Regions from separate parts of the Exiguobacterium sp. UBA6282 genome, predicted to be linked through region 2. Evidence: predicted binding sites of a transcription regulator. Region 2 holds the regulator's gene; each other region holds the start of a gene.
What was found. The regulator LexA, encoded in region 2, represses DNA repair genes until DNA is damaged. The targets are predictions, from matches to a motif close to CGAACATATGTTCG.
Positions count from the first base shown of each region.

Region 1 (3,200 bases), on a different contig from region 2:
TGACGGACTGGCTCGATGGGTATATCGCCCGCAAACAAAATCTAGTAACGAACTTTGGAAAATTCATGGATCCACTTGCCGATAAGATGTTAGTCGCTGCTGCGCTCGTCTACCTTGTGGAACTTGAGTTCGTTGCGGCATGGATCGTCGTCATCATTCTCTGCCGTGAGTTCGCTGTCACAGGTCTTCGTCTTGTCGCATCTGACGAAGGCATCGTTCTTGCTGCCGGAAACTCTGGAAAAGCAAAGACATGGGTCCAGTTGACATCGATTACAGCGTATTTATTGCACGATATCGTTTTTGCGATGTGGAATATTCCATTCGCAGATATCACGATGTGGCTTGCTCTTATCTTGACGATCTATTCAGGCGTCGAGTATTTCTCGAAAAACATCAAGTTAATTACGAAATCCATGTAAGTTGGATCAATTTAGACTGTTCGTCATACCGAACAGTCTTTTCTTATACTTCAAGAAGGTGAGGAATCAACATGAAAGCAGAAATCATCGCAGTCGGAAGTGAGCTTCTCCTTGGAGAAATCACCAACACGAATGCACAGTACCTTTCCGAATGGCTAGCCAGTGCAGGAATTGACGTTCATTATCATACAGTCGTCGGTGACAACCGCGAGCGGATGCAGGAAACGTTCCGTCAGGCGCAACAGCGGGCGGATCTCCTTGTCATCACAGGGGGGCTTGGACCGACCGAGGATGACTTGACGAAAGAGGTGCTCGCTGACCTGCTTGGGCGCGATCTCGTTCTCGATCAAGCAGCGTACGAAAGAATCGAAGGATTCTTGAAGACACGTCAACGGGAGATGACGAACAATGAACGGAAACAAGCATTAGTCATCGCTGGCGCGACGGTTTTACGCAATGATGCGGGTCTTGCTCCCGGTATGTCGGTGCAGACGGAGCACCACCAATATATCGTTTTACCCGGTGTGCCACGTGAGATGAAGCAAATCCTCAAAGATCACTTCAGTCATTTGTTCGGTCAAGAGACAATCCGTTCCCGAACACTACGTTTCTTCGGAATCGGAGAATCGGCTCTAAACGATCGCCTGGAAACGTTAATCAAAGAAGCAACCAATCCATCGGTCGCCCCTTATGCGGAACTCGCTGAAGTACGGTTGCGTCTGACTGCTAAAGCACTCGATCAACAGGAAGCCGACCGTATGCTCGATGAACTGGAACAACACGTACTGGCTGAAGTGGGCATGTACTTTTATGGATATGGCGAGACAAGCCTGCCGGAAGTCGTACTGAAACGGTATCAAGAAGCAGGATTGACACTGTCACTCGCCGAATCACTGACGGGAGGAGCTGCCGCAAGTGGACTCGTTGATGTCAGCGGTGCGAGTCAAGTGTTGCGTGGGAGCGCCGTCGTGTATGATGATGCAGCGAAGCAAGGCGTATTATCGGTACCGGAAGTTTTGTTACGAGAGCATACTGCTGTCAGTAAAGAAGTCGCAATCGCGATGGCTGAAGGGGTACGCGAACTGTATCAATCCGACATCGCCGTCGCGTTGACAGGGGAAGCAGGTCCGACAAGCAACAGCGGAAAAGTGGTCGGAACCGTCTATTGTGCTGTTGCGGACGCACATGGAACACGCATCGTCGAATGGCAATATCCATCGTTCGACCGGGGAATGATTCGACTGCGCGCCGTCAAGGATACCTATTTCCTTCTACTGAAACATCTCGAAAAAGCATCCGAGTGAGAAAATTGGTCAAAGTGCAAGTATGCGAATAAATGTTCGTAAAATGCTTGTCATTCGGTCTCAAAAGAAGTACAATAATCTCAGTAAGATAATTAAAAGGAGGCCTGCTACGTGAGTGATCGTAAAGCAGCACTTGAGATGGCGTTACGCCAGATAGAGAAACAGTTCGGTAAAGGTTCCATCATGAAACTCGGAGAAAATGCGGATCAGAAGGTATCAGTGATCTCTTCTGGATCGATTACATTAGATATTGCCCTAGGTGCAGGTGGATACCCACGTGGACGGGTCATCGAAGTATACGGACCTGAATCGTCAGGTAAAACGACGGTAGCGCTTCATGCAATCGCAGAAGTTCAAAAACAAGGTGGACAAGCAGCATTCATCGATGCAGAGCACGCGCTTGATCCAGCATACGCAAATAAACTCGGTGTCAACATCGATGAGCTCCTCTTGTCACAACCGGATACTGGGGAGCAGGCACTTGAAATCGCGGAAGCACTCGTTCGTTCTGGTGCGGTCGATATTCTTGTCGTCGACTCTGTTGCGGCACTCGTACCAAAAGCAGAGATTGAAGGCGAGATGGGTGACTCACACGTCGGTCTTCAAGCGCGTTTGATGAGCCAAGCGCTTCGTAAGTTGTCTGGTGCAACGAATAAATCGAAAACGATCGTCATCTTCATCAACCAAATCCGTGAAAAAATCGGTGTTATGTTTGGTAACCCGGAAACGACTCCAGGTGGTCGAGCACTCAAATTCTACTCGTCTGTTCGTTTAGAAGTGCGTCGTGCGGAAGCGTTGAAAAACGGTACGGACGTCGTCGGTAACAAAACGAAGATCAAGGTTGTCAAAAACAAAATTGCTCCTCCGTTTAAACAAGCAGAAGTTGATATCATGTACGGTCTCGGTATTTCGAAGGTCGGTGAGTTGATCGACATCGGAACGGATCTGGATATCGTTCAAAAGAGTGGTGCATGGTATTCGTACAACTCAGAGCGTCTTGGTCAAGGGCGTGAGAACGCGAAGCAATACATGGTCGAGCATCCGGAAGTCGCAGCAGAGGTCGAACGTTTGATTCGTGAACATCACGGTCTCGTCGATCGCGAAGAGCCGGTTGATTTCGAAGCAGAACAACCAGAAGATCTATTTGCTGAATAAACCGTTTCAGAGAGGATTCGCATACGAATCCTCTCTTTTTTAGTGTAAAAGAGGAAAACAGTGGAATTCTTTCCCGTCCGTTCGTTGACAATGAACGAGTGCTATCCTTACAATATAGATGTACGTTTTTTAGACAGCTTCGATGAAATACCGAAATGAACTAAGAAACACCTTGCAAAGGGGAGGTGAACCCATGAGTACACTGACTTGGATTGTCATACTTCTCCTCACTTTGCTGATCGCATTCATCGTAGGCTACTTCTTGCGGAAATCGATTGCAGAAGCGAAAATTCAAGGCGCAGAAACGGAAGCGAATAAAATC
Region 1 covers NZ_DJUM01000043.1:18,710-21,909, reverse strand. The annotation lists gene pgsA (CDP-diacylglycerol--glycerol-3-phosphate 3-phosphatidyltransferase) at 1-419, shown strand, start outside; gene B2751_RS11270 (competence/damage-inducible protein A) at 491-1,723, shown strand; gene recA (recombinase RecA) at 1,835-2,878, shown strand; gene rny (ribonuclease Y) at 3,072-3,200, shown strand, end outside.
Region 1: the regulator LexA is predicted to act here: its motif matches at 1,749-1,762, upstream of recA (recombinase RecA).

Region 2 (3,200 bases):
ATTTTCCCGTCGTGATCGAAGATGATCGCACGTGAGCTTGTCGTACCTTGGTCGAGTGCTAGGATATACTTGTTTTCCATTTCGAAATCCCCCTTGAGCGGTATGTGTTTGTGAAACGTGATCTTAGTAGATCAATTGATAGATGAACACGGCAAGCGCTCCGCCGATGATTGGACCAACAACTGGAATCCATGAGTAGCCCCAGTCAGATGACCCTTTATTCGGAATCGGTAAGATAGCATGTGCGATACGCGGTCCAAGGTCACGGGCCGGGTTGATGGCATATCCTGTTGTACCACCAAGTGATAGACCGATGACGACGACGAGTAAACCGACGATAAGTGGTTTTAAGCCGTCACCGAATGTCGTTAAACCGAGCGCCAAGATACCGAAGACGAGAACGAATGTCCCGATGATTTCAGAAATCAAGTTCGACGGCGTATGGCGAATCGCTGGACCTGTTGCGAACACACCGAGTTTTGCAGCTTGATCATCAGTCGCTTCAAAATGTTTCATGTAATGAAGCCAAACGAGAATGGCGCCGATGAAAGCTCCGACAAGTTGTCCGGCAATATAGACAGGAACGTCTGCCCACGGTAAATCAGAGTTTAAAGCAAGTGCAATTGTTAAAGCAGGGTTCAAGTGCGCTCCACTCTCAGCAGCGACGAACGCTCCTGTCATGACGGCAAGACCCCAAGCGAACGTGATGACAATCCATCCGCTGTTTTCGGACTTCGTCTTTCTCAAGACGACACCGGCGACGACACCATCCCCGAGCAGAATGAGGATCATCGTACCGATCATTTCCAATACAAAGTTATTCATGCAAAAACCCTCCCTTTGGATTAAAGCAAATAATGGTCTTTCTACTTTAAATTACTCCGATTTGATAACGTTTTCAATACATATAATTGAAATATAGGAATGGAAATTTTTTATTTTAATGTTTAAAGATACGAAAAATTGGATAAGAAAACACCTCGTCTTGCCTGCAAGCAAGCAAAAGAGGTGTTAACGACGACGCTTTTTTCTTTTTTTAGGTCGAAACCAACTACTGGAATAATCTAGTAGGATATGAATTGTACTCGCCACCATGATACCAATGACAAAAGCGGGTAGGGAAGCGAACCAGGAATCAATGGTCTCTGACGCGATGACTTGAAAATACAAGCTGAGAAATAATAAGGGAATCACAAGTGCAGCACTATAAAGGAGTCGGATGACATCCCCAATGATCAATCCATGTGACCAGATCGAGCGGTGGGGCATGATCTTCACATAAGGCATCCACAGGACTCGAAATGGTCCAAAGCGATAATACGGTTCTGACTTTAAATCGAGGTCAGGTGACAACCAAAGCGTACCGACAGCGATACCGATGGCAGTCGGTAACCAATCCGTTTGTTGCGTTGCGACCGAATACGCAACGTAACCCGTCAGTGCGACGGTATTGACGGTATCATGTACATTTCCTGAAGGCATGAAAAAAGACCAGTCGTAACTGGTCCCTCCGTCAATGAATCGTCCGATACACGCCGATTACCTTACCAAGAATGGAGACATTATCGAAATACATCGGATCCATCGAGTCATTTTCTGGTTGTAGACGTACCTGTTGATCTTCTAAGAAGAACCGTTTCACCGTCGCTTCGCTATCTTCGGTCATAGCTACGACGATTTCTCCGTTTTCTGCTGTGTTTTGTTGGCGTACGATGACGCGATCGCCGTCAAGAATACCTGCGTTAATCATTGATTCACCATCGATCGTCAACATGAAGACCGTTTCGTTTCCTACATAATGTGCAGGGAGCGGGAACTGTTCTTCGATGTTTTCAATCGCTGTAATCGGAAGACCAGCTGTGACTTTCCCGATGACGGGAACATGAACGATAGCTTCCGTGATTTCTTCAGGCTTATCAAGCAATATCTCAATCGCACGTGGTTTCGTCGGGTCACGGCGAATCATTCCCCGTTTCTCGAGTCGATCCAAATGACCGTGTACCGTCGAGCTAGACGCGAGTCCGACTGCTTCTCCGATTTCACGAACTGATGGTGGATACCCCTTCAGTTTCACTTCAGAGACGATGTAGTCGAGAATCTCTTGTTGGCGCTTAGACATTTTCCGCATACGAATTGCCACCTCTTTCTGGATTGAAGTTTGAAATGTAAGAATATATGTTTCTAAATTCACTATAACATAGAACAAATGAGCGTACAAACAATTGTTCGACATTTTGTGTTGACCGAACACGGGTTCTGTGTTTATTATGAATTATGCGAACAATTGTTCCGCGAACGTTTATTCTAACTCATTCATTTCATATTTGGAGGGATTCATGATGATTCATACGATTCGTACTCATGCTTTTTCTATTCTCTTCTATGCATTAAGTATTGCCTTCGTGATCTTTTTACTCACACCACGCCCAGATGAAAAGGTAGCACAATTGATGACGGCTTCCGTTACGGTCGATGAGAACGCTACAGTCGAACAAATTGCTGAAGTCTACAATGACGGTTCGATGTCAGATGAGGAATACGTCAACTGGTTGATCAAAAATAATGATGTTGAGACAAAACATGTCATCTCAAAAAGCAAAATCGTTGTACCAATCGCACAACAATGACAAAATGGAAAAGTTGTGAAAGAACGAACAGGGATGTGAGGTACGATGAAGGTCGTGATTTATTGTCGAGTATCGACCGAAAAAGAAGCACAAGATAGTTCGATTGAACGCCAACGGATGGAGCTTTCGAAGGTTGCGTCTCAAAAGGGGTTTGATGTCGTAGATATCGTCTCTGAAAAAGAGAGTGGATATGATGTTGATCGGGAAGGGATGCTAACAGTTCTTGATTATGTGACACGCGATACGGTAGATGCGGTCCTCGTGACGGATGATACACGGATTGGTCGAGGGAATGCAAAAATCGCTATTTTGCATACATTCAAAAAACATGGGGTCCGCTTGATGACGCTTGATTCAGATGGAGAATATCAACTCGCGGATGCAGAAGCGATGGTCCTTGAGATCGTCTCACTCGTGGAAGAATACCAACGGAAACTGCATAATGCAAAAATCGCCCGTGGCATGCGGCGAGCAGTCGAACAAGGTTTTCGCCCGGAACGAAATCTCAATCGCCAAGGAGAGAACGCAGGACGTAGTCGAAAAGACGTACCGATCGAAGAAATTGTACGTCTT
Region 2 covers NZ_DJUM01000008.1:75,676-78,875, reverse strand. The annotation lists gene glpK (glycerol kinase GlpK) at 1-80, opposite strand, end outside; gene B2751_RS01910 (MIP/aquaporin family protein) at 124-825, opposite strand; gene B2751_RS01905 (metal-binding protein) at 1,012-1,482, opposite strand; gene lexA (transcriptional repressor LexA) at 1,514-2,128, opposite strand; gene yneA (cell division suppressor protein YneA) at 2,340-2,627, shown strand; gene B2751_RS01890 (YneB family resolvase-like protein) at 2,673-3,200, shown strand, end outside.

Region 3 (3,200 bases), on a different contig from region 2:
ACAAGCCAGTCAGGAACTTGAATCCGTCCAGCCCCACTTTTCCTCGCATTTATCCGCGATGGATGAATCGGTGCATGCCGTCGATGAAGTCGCCGGTTCCTTACTTGCGCAATCGACGCAGATGAATCAGACGATCATCGCCTCCACACGTTTGACTGCCCAAGGACACGATGCGTTAAGCGAAATGCAAACGACACTTCTGAACAGCCAACGTGCCGTAACTCGTTTTCAACAGACTGTTCAGACGAATCACACGACACTGGGGACATTACAACAAGAAAGCCACTTGCTGAAGGAACAATCCGCGACGACAGAGCAAATCTTGCAACAGACCTCACATCTACAGCAGCAGATGGAGACCTCAATTTCCCACATCCAGCGTGTCGCTGAAGAGACGCGCCGCCTATCGCTAAATGCGCTGATCGAGGCAACTCGTGCTGGCGAAGCCGGTCGTGGCTTCACGGTCGTGGCCAAGGAAGTCGAAAGACTAGCGATCGATATCCGGACGAGTACGGACCACATCCGTCAGGTCAATCAGACGTGGACGACGGGTCTCGATCAAGTCGAACAAGCGCTCTCGCAGATGACGGAACGGTTTCTCTCGACGTCACAACAGCTCGAGACGGCAACGGAGCACTTGCAACAGATGCTGACTGAAGCGACGACGATCGAGACGACACTGGGGACCGTTGAACACCAACGTCAAATCGTCGCAGAAGTCCAGTCGAATATGCAACAGCATCTACAATCTGTCCAAAAGTTGATGTCAGAGCTCTCGTCCTACAGCCAAGTACTCGGGGATCAAATGCAACACCACGTCATTCAGCAAACGGAATTGAAGACACATAGCGCGGTACTCGAGTCACGGATCAGTTCGTTGCAACAGACCGTTCGCTCGAGCGAATCGTCGTCTTAACAAAAAGAGCGCCTGCCATTCCTGGCAAGCGCTCTTTTCCTCTGTTCTCAGCCGATATAACGTGCTTCCTTTTTATCGATGATATTGCGAATCCGGTTCTCAGTCACCTGATACTGCTCCGCCAGTTGACGAATCGTCTTCCCTTTTTCATATTGGGCGCGAATCGCTCGAATCTGGAATGATGACAGTGTCACATGTTGTTCTAATAAGAGATCAAACTCACCAAGTAGTTCGGTATACTGCTGATCAAATGAAGGCAACACGTCTAAGTTCGACAACTGATCATCAGCTCGTTTACCGTTGCGTCGGACGAGTCGCACTTCCGTAACGTCGACCGTCAGAAAAGCTTGCGCAACGAGTAGACCGACCTGCACTCGTTCTCCTCGCCCCCGTTGATAGAGCGTGACTTTCCGATATCCTTCCCGATTGAGCCGCGGTCGGAGCAAGACACCTTTTCGGCGTTGCCGGACGCCGCGACACGTCACGATCGTCCGATCAAGCGACCTTACGCGACCAAGTGACGAGACTTCATATATACCTACATAGCCGATGACGGCCTTCCATTGCTCTTGCATAGTTGTCCTCCTTCAGACAAGGACACGACGGGACTTCATACCTGAATTATATCAAATTACGAACAAACGTTCTAGTGATGTCACTCATCGGAATGTGCTATTCTTAGCAGAAAAAGGAAATGAGGTTCGTCCATGAAATTTGTCTTGTTACTTGGTCCCCAAGCAGTCGGAAAGATGACGATTGGTCAGGAAATCGAACGGTTGACGGAGATGAAAGTCTTCCATAACCACCAGACGATCGACTTGTTATTGCCTTACTTTGATTTCTCTGAACCCGCCCATCACCGCTTAAAAGATACGATTCGGCGCGAGATGTTCAAGGAAATGGCGAACAGTTCGCTTGAAGGTGTCCTGTTTACATTCCTCTGTCTATTCGGCGTCGAAGGTGGTGGTCTCGAGTTCATCGAAGAAACGGTTGAGTTGTTCGAACAAGCAGGTGCTGACGTCTATATCGTTGAACTGGATGCGCCGGTCGCGACCCGTCTGCACCGGAACACGACCGAAAACCGATTGACGCACAAAGTGACGAAGCGCGACCTCGCTACTTCTGAACAAGACTTACGCGAGACGGCGGACGGATACCGGACACGCTCGCTACCAGGCGAATTGCCGGACGTCAATTACCTCTTTCTTGATACGGAACAGTTAAGTGCGCGTGAAAGCGCTGAAGCGATTTGCGAACATTTCAACTGGTCGAAAACAACGGTCTAATCACAAATAAGCCCCGTTCTGCTCAGCAGACGGGGCTTTAATGATGAAGTTCGCGTGCATATCGATTCGCCTGCAACTGAAATCCGTTCCGACGCCAGACCGTGTCACTGCCCGCTTCACTATAAACACGCGTCAGTAATAACGTCCGTGCGAGATAAGACAAAATCGACGTCAAGGCTTCTGTGATGTACCCGTGCCGATCGTCCTCATCAGTCGTCGTGTAACGTAAGGTTCCGGTGGATGCATTCCAAGTGAAGATAATCGTTCCGATGATCGTTTTCTCACGTATCGCATGCAACGTCCACTTACAACCCGATTCTTCATCCGTTGCTTCGACAAATAATCGTGACGTTTTAAAATCCGGATGCCGTCCTTGCATTCAGCTCTCCTCCTCGACCTCAAACGTTGCTGTCGCGTAAGCCTCTCCATTAATCAAAATCGTCAATGTGTGTGTACCAGGATAATGGACACGCGTCGTCATGTTCCGAAACGATTGGCGTCGTTCGACTTGTAAGACACCTTTAACTTCCCGCTCCCGCAGTTGAAACACCTTCCGACTCGTTCTGCGTTGTTTGACGTAATCGATCGCGTACTCCAAGCGTAAACGTTGTGGAACTGAACTCGTCACAGTGAACGAGAAGTCGAGCTCTCCACCAATCGTAACCGGCGAGACGACTAAATTTGTAATCTCGACCTCACCTTGCGTAACGTGACCGAACAATTGTAAGACTTCTGGATTTCCGCGTTTGAGTAACGTCCGGGAGGCGTGGCGCAAAATCCAGTCCGTGTTCGGATCTGTTCCTAAGTGACGTTCGATCCGCTCAATCAGATATTCCGGATGTGTCTTTGAAATATCGTTCAAGTGATTGGCGACACTTTTTCGGACGTAGAGTGACGGATCCTGTAGTAACGCGTCAAGAACCGGTAACGCCGGTCGCGGATCAGCAATCAGACTCGGAATCGCTTGTCCCCATGGCAGACGCGGTCGTGTCCCTTCC
Region 3 covers NZ_DJUM01000022.1:72,863-76,062, reverse strand. The annotation lists gene B2751_RS07120 (methyl-accepting chemotaxis protein) at 1-916, shown strand, start outside; gene B2751_RS07115 (NUMOD4 domain-containing protein) at 964-1,491, opposite strand; gene B2751_RS07110 (AAA family ATPase) at 1,624-2,202, shown strand; gene B2751_RS07105 (GNAT family N-acetyltransferase) at 2,240-2,581, opposite strand; gene B2751_RS07100 (DNA alkylation repair protein) at 2,582-3,200, opposite strand, start outside.
Region 3: the regulator LexA is predicted to act here: its motif matches at 1,551-1,564, upstream of B2751_RS07115 (NUMOD4 domain-containing protein).

Region 4 (3,200 bases), on a different contig from region 2:
TAATCTGATTCTTCTTTTCTCCCAACTTAGGCACCTGCTTTCAATTCTAATATGAGATCGCGGAGCTCGGCAGCTCGTTCGAACTGCATGTCCTTCGCCGCTTGACGCATCTCTTGGTCGAGCTGTTCAAGCAACGTTTCGCGCTCCGGTTTTTTAAGTTTGTTGAACTTCTCGAGTTTTTCGACGGTATCGTCGCTCTCGATCGTCGTACTGATAACACCACGCACGTCTTTTTTGATCGTCTGCGGCGTGATGCCATGTTCTTCGTTGAACGCCATCTGGATCGCGCGACGACGTTCCGTCTCATCGATCGCCCGTTGCATCGAATCGGTGACTTTATCAGCAAACAAGATGACGTGTCCTTCCGAGTTCCGAGCCGCCCGACCAATCGTTTGAATCAGCGAACGGTCCGACCGGAGGAACCCTTCCTTATCAGCATCAAGAATCGTCACGAGTGAGACTTCCGGAATATCGAGTCCTTCTCGTAACAAGTTGATCCCGACAAGGACATCGTATTTTCCGAGCCGCAAGTCACGTATGATTTCAATCCGTTCCAGCGTCTTGATCTCCGAGTGCATGTAGTTGACCTTGACGCCATTCTCTTTCAAGTAATCGGTCAAATCTTCTGCCATCTTCTTCGTCAGTGTCGTCACGAGAACGCGTTCGTTCTTCGCGACCCGGTCACGGATGTTATCCATCAAGTAATCGATTTGTCCTGTGATCGGATGAATCTCGATCGTTGGATCAACGAGACCGGTCGGACGGATGATTTGCTCGACCATCTCTTTCGAATGTTCGAGTTCATACGGTCCTGGTGTCGCCGAGATATAGATCGCCTGACTGACTTTTTCCTCGAACTCCTCGAACCGTAACGGACGGTTGTCTTTTGCTGACGGAAGACGGAAACCGTGATCGACGAGGACTTGTTTCCGTGCCTGGTCCCCGTTATACATCCCGCGAATTTGTGGCAATGTGACGTGTGACTCATCGGCAACGAGTAAAAAGTCCTTCGGGAAGTAATCGAGCAATGTATACGGTGTTGCCCCTTCCGGCATCAAGTTCAAGTGACGCGAGTAGTTCTCGATTCCGGAACAATAACCCATCTCACGCATCATCTCGAGGTCGTAGTTCGTCCGTTGTTCAAGCCGTTGCGCTTCGAGCAACTGATTGTCTTCACGTAACTTCGCAAGCTGCACTTCAAGTTCCTTCTCGATGTTCGCGATCGCTTTCTGTAGACGGGTATCTCCCGTCACGAAGTGGGACGCCGGGAAGATCGAGATGTGCTCGCGGTCCGCGACGATCTCACCTGTCAGCGGATCCATGTCACGGATCCGTTCAATCTCGTCACCGAAGAACTCGACCCGGACACACTGTTCGTCGCGTGACGCCGGGAAGATTTCGACGACGTCTCCGCGGACGCGGAACCGTCCGCGCTGGAAGTCGATGTCGTTACGCTCATACTGAATGTCGATCAGACGACGGAGCATCTCGTTTCGCCCCATCTCATTGCCGACACGCAGTGACAAGACGTGGTTGTTGTACTCTTCCGGGTTACCGAGACCATAGATACACGAAACGGACGCGACGATCAAGACGTCCTCTCGTTCGAACAAGGCGGACGTCGCCGAGTGACGCAACTTATCGATCTCATCGTTGATCGAAGAGTCTTTCTCAATGAACGTATCCGTCGATGGGACATACGCTTCCGGTTGGTAATAATCATAAAAACTAACGAAGTATTCGACCGCATTGTTTGGGAAGAATTCTTTGAACTCCGAGTAGAGTTGTCCCGCTAGTGTTTTGTTATGGGCAAGGACGAGCGTCGGTTTCTTGATTTCCTTGATGACGTTCGAGACCGTGAACGTCTTCCCGGTACCGGTCGCCCCAAGCAACGTCTGATGTCGTTCGCCTTGTTTTAGCCCAGTCACCAATTTTTCGATTGCCGTTGGCTGATCACCGCCTGGTTCAAATGGTGAAACGAGTTCAAAATCCATCGTTTGCTTCCCCCTCATCACGTTAAAAAATCTATTTCTATTGTATCACTTTACGAACAAACATTCGATTATGAAGTGCTCCTTTTAGGAAGTTACCCTTTTTTTCGAAAATGCAAAAGTTTCTTTTTACTTCAAGTGCTGATCTTCGATTTTTCTGCCGACAAAAAATCCCTGTCACGGCTGTTCCGTGACAGGGATGTACTAGTTTAATGCAAAGAGCGTACCTTCGTCCGACCGTGGACCGGTTCGTTGACGAAGAGGATACCGAGCTCATGATGATCTTGTTCATAAAAGGCACGTTGCGCAAAACGGATGTCTCCGTTATGGTTCATGACTTCAAGACGCAGATACGGTTTGTGTTTTTGGATGGCTTCATAGAACGATGCTTCCGAGTCGACCTTTTCACCGTTGACCTTATAGATCGCTTCACCTGGAATCAAGCCCATCTCAGCAGCCGGTTTATCGGGAAGTGTTCCAAGGATAACGGCACCACGCGTTCCATTGAGGAACAACGGCGTTTGCGCCCGGTTCAAGCGTTTGACCCGCTGGTGCAACAAAATGTGCAGGACGAGCAACAAGACGATTCCGTAGAGCCATTCAGCTTGACCAGTCACGTACGCAAGAACCGTCAATAAAACTGCAACAAGACTCGTGATCAAACGTCCTTGAACGAGCGGACGCATCAATTCTTTCGGCAGCTTACCTGTAAAGAGGAAACTGAAACCGATCGGTAACCAGAGAACGACCGGAACGAGTTCCGGGAAGCTGTAACGTGGCCACCAGGCTTCAAGCACGTCGCCCGGAACAAAGACGAGCAAAGGCAATAGCCAAAGTTTATTCGCTGACAGCCCACCGATGAAGCGACCACGCTTCGAAACGACGAGTGACGGTGACAGACGCCGCTGCCCGCGCCACCAGACGAGGAGACATTCCGCGACGAGCGTCAACGTTGCAAGTAATAAAACCATCTTCGGCTCGACCGCTCGGATCGAGTCAAGACGTGAATCCATCACGAACCAGCCGGTCAGTCCAAGCAAGACGATCGGCCAGAGTGGCAGGTTCAAACGAACGACACCAATCAACAGCAGGACGCTCGAAAGTCCAAGCAACAGTAGAGCGTACTGCGGTGTCACTGTCAATCCGAGCCATCCGCTGACGACGGACAAGACGAGACCGACGAGTAGGCCTGGTAAAAGTGTTTCGAGG
Region 4 covers NZ_DJUM01000014.1:52,933-56,132, forward strand. The annotation lists gene uvrB (excinuclease ABC subunit UvrB) at 27-1,994, opposite strand; gene B2751_RS03995 (PDZ domain-containing protein) at 2,201-3,200, opposite strand, start outside.
Region 4: the regulator LexA is predicted to act here: its motif matches at 2,048-2,061, upstream of uvrB (excinuclease ABC subunit UvrB).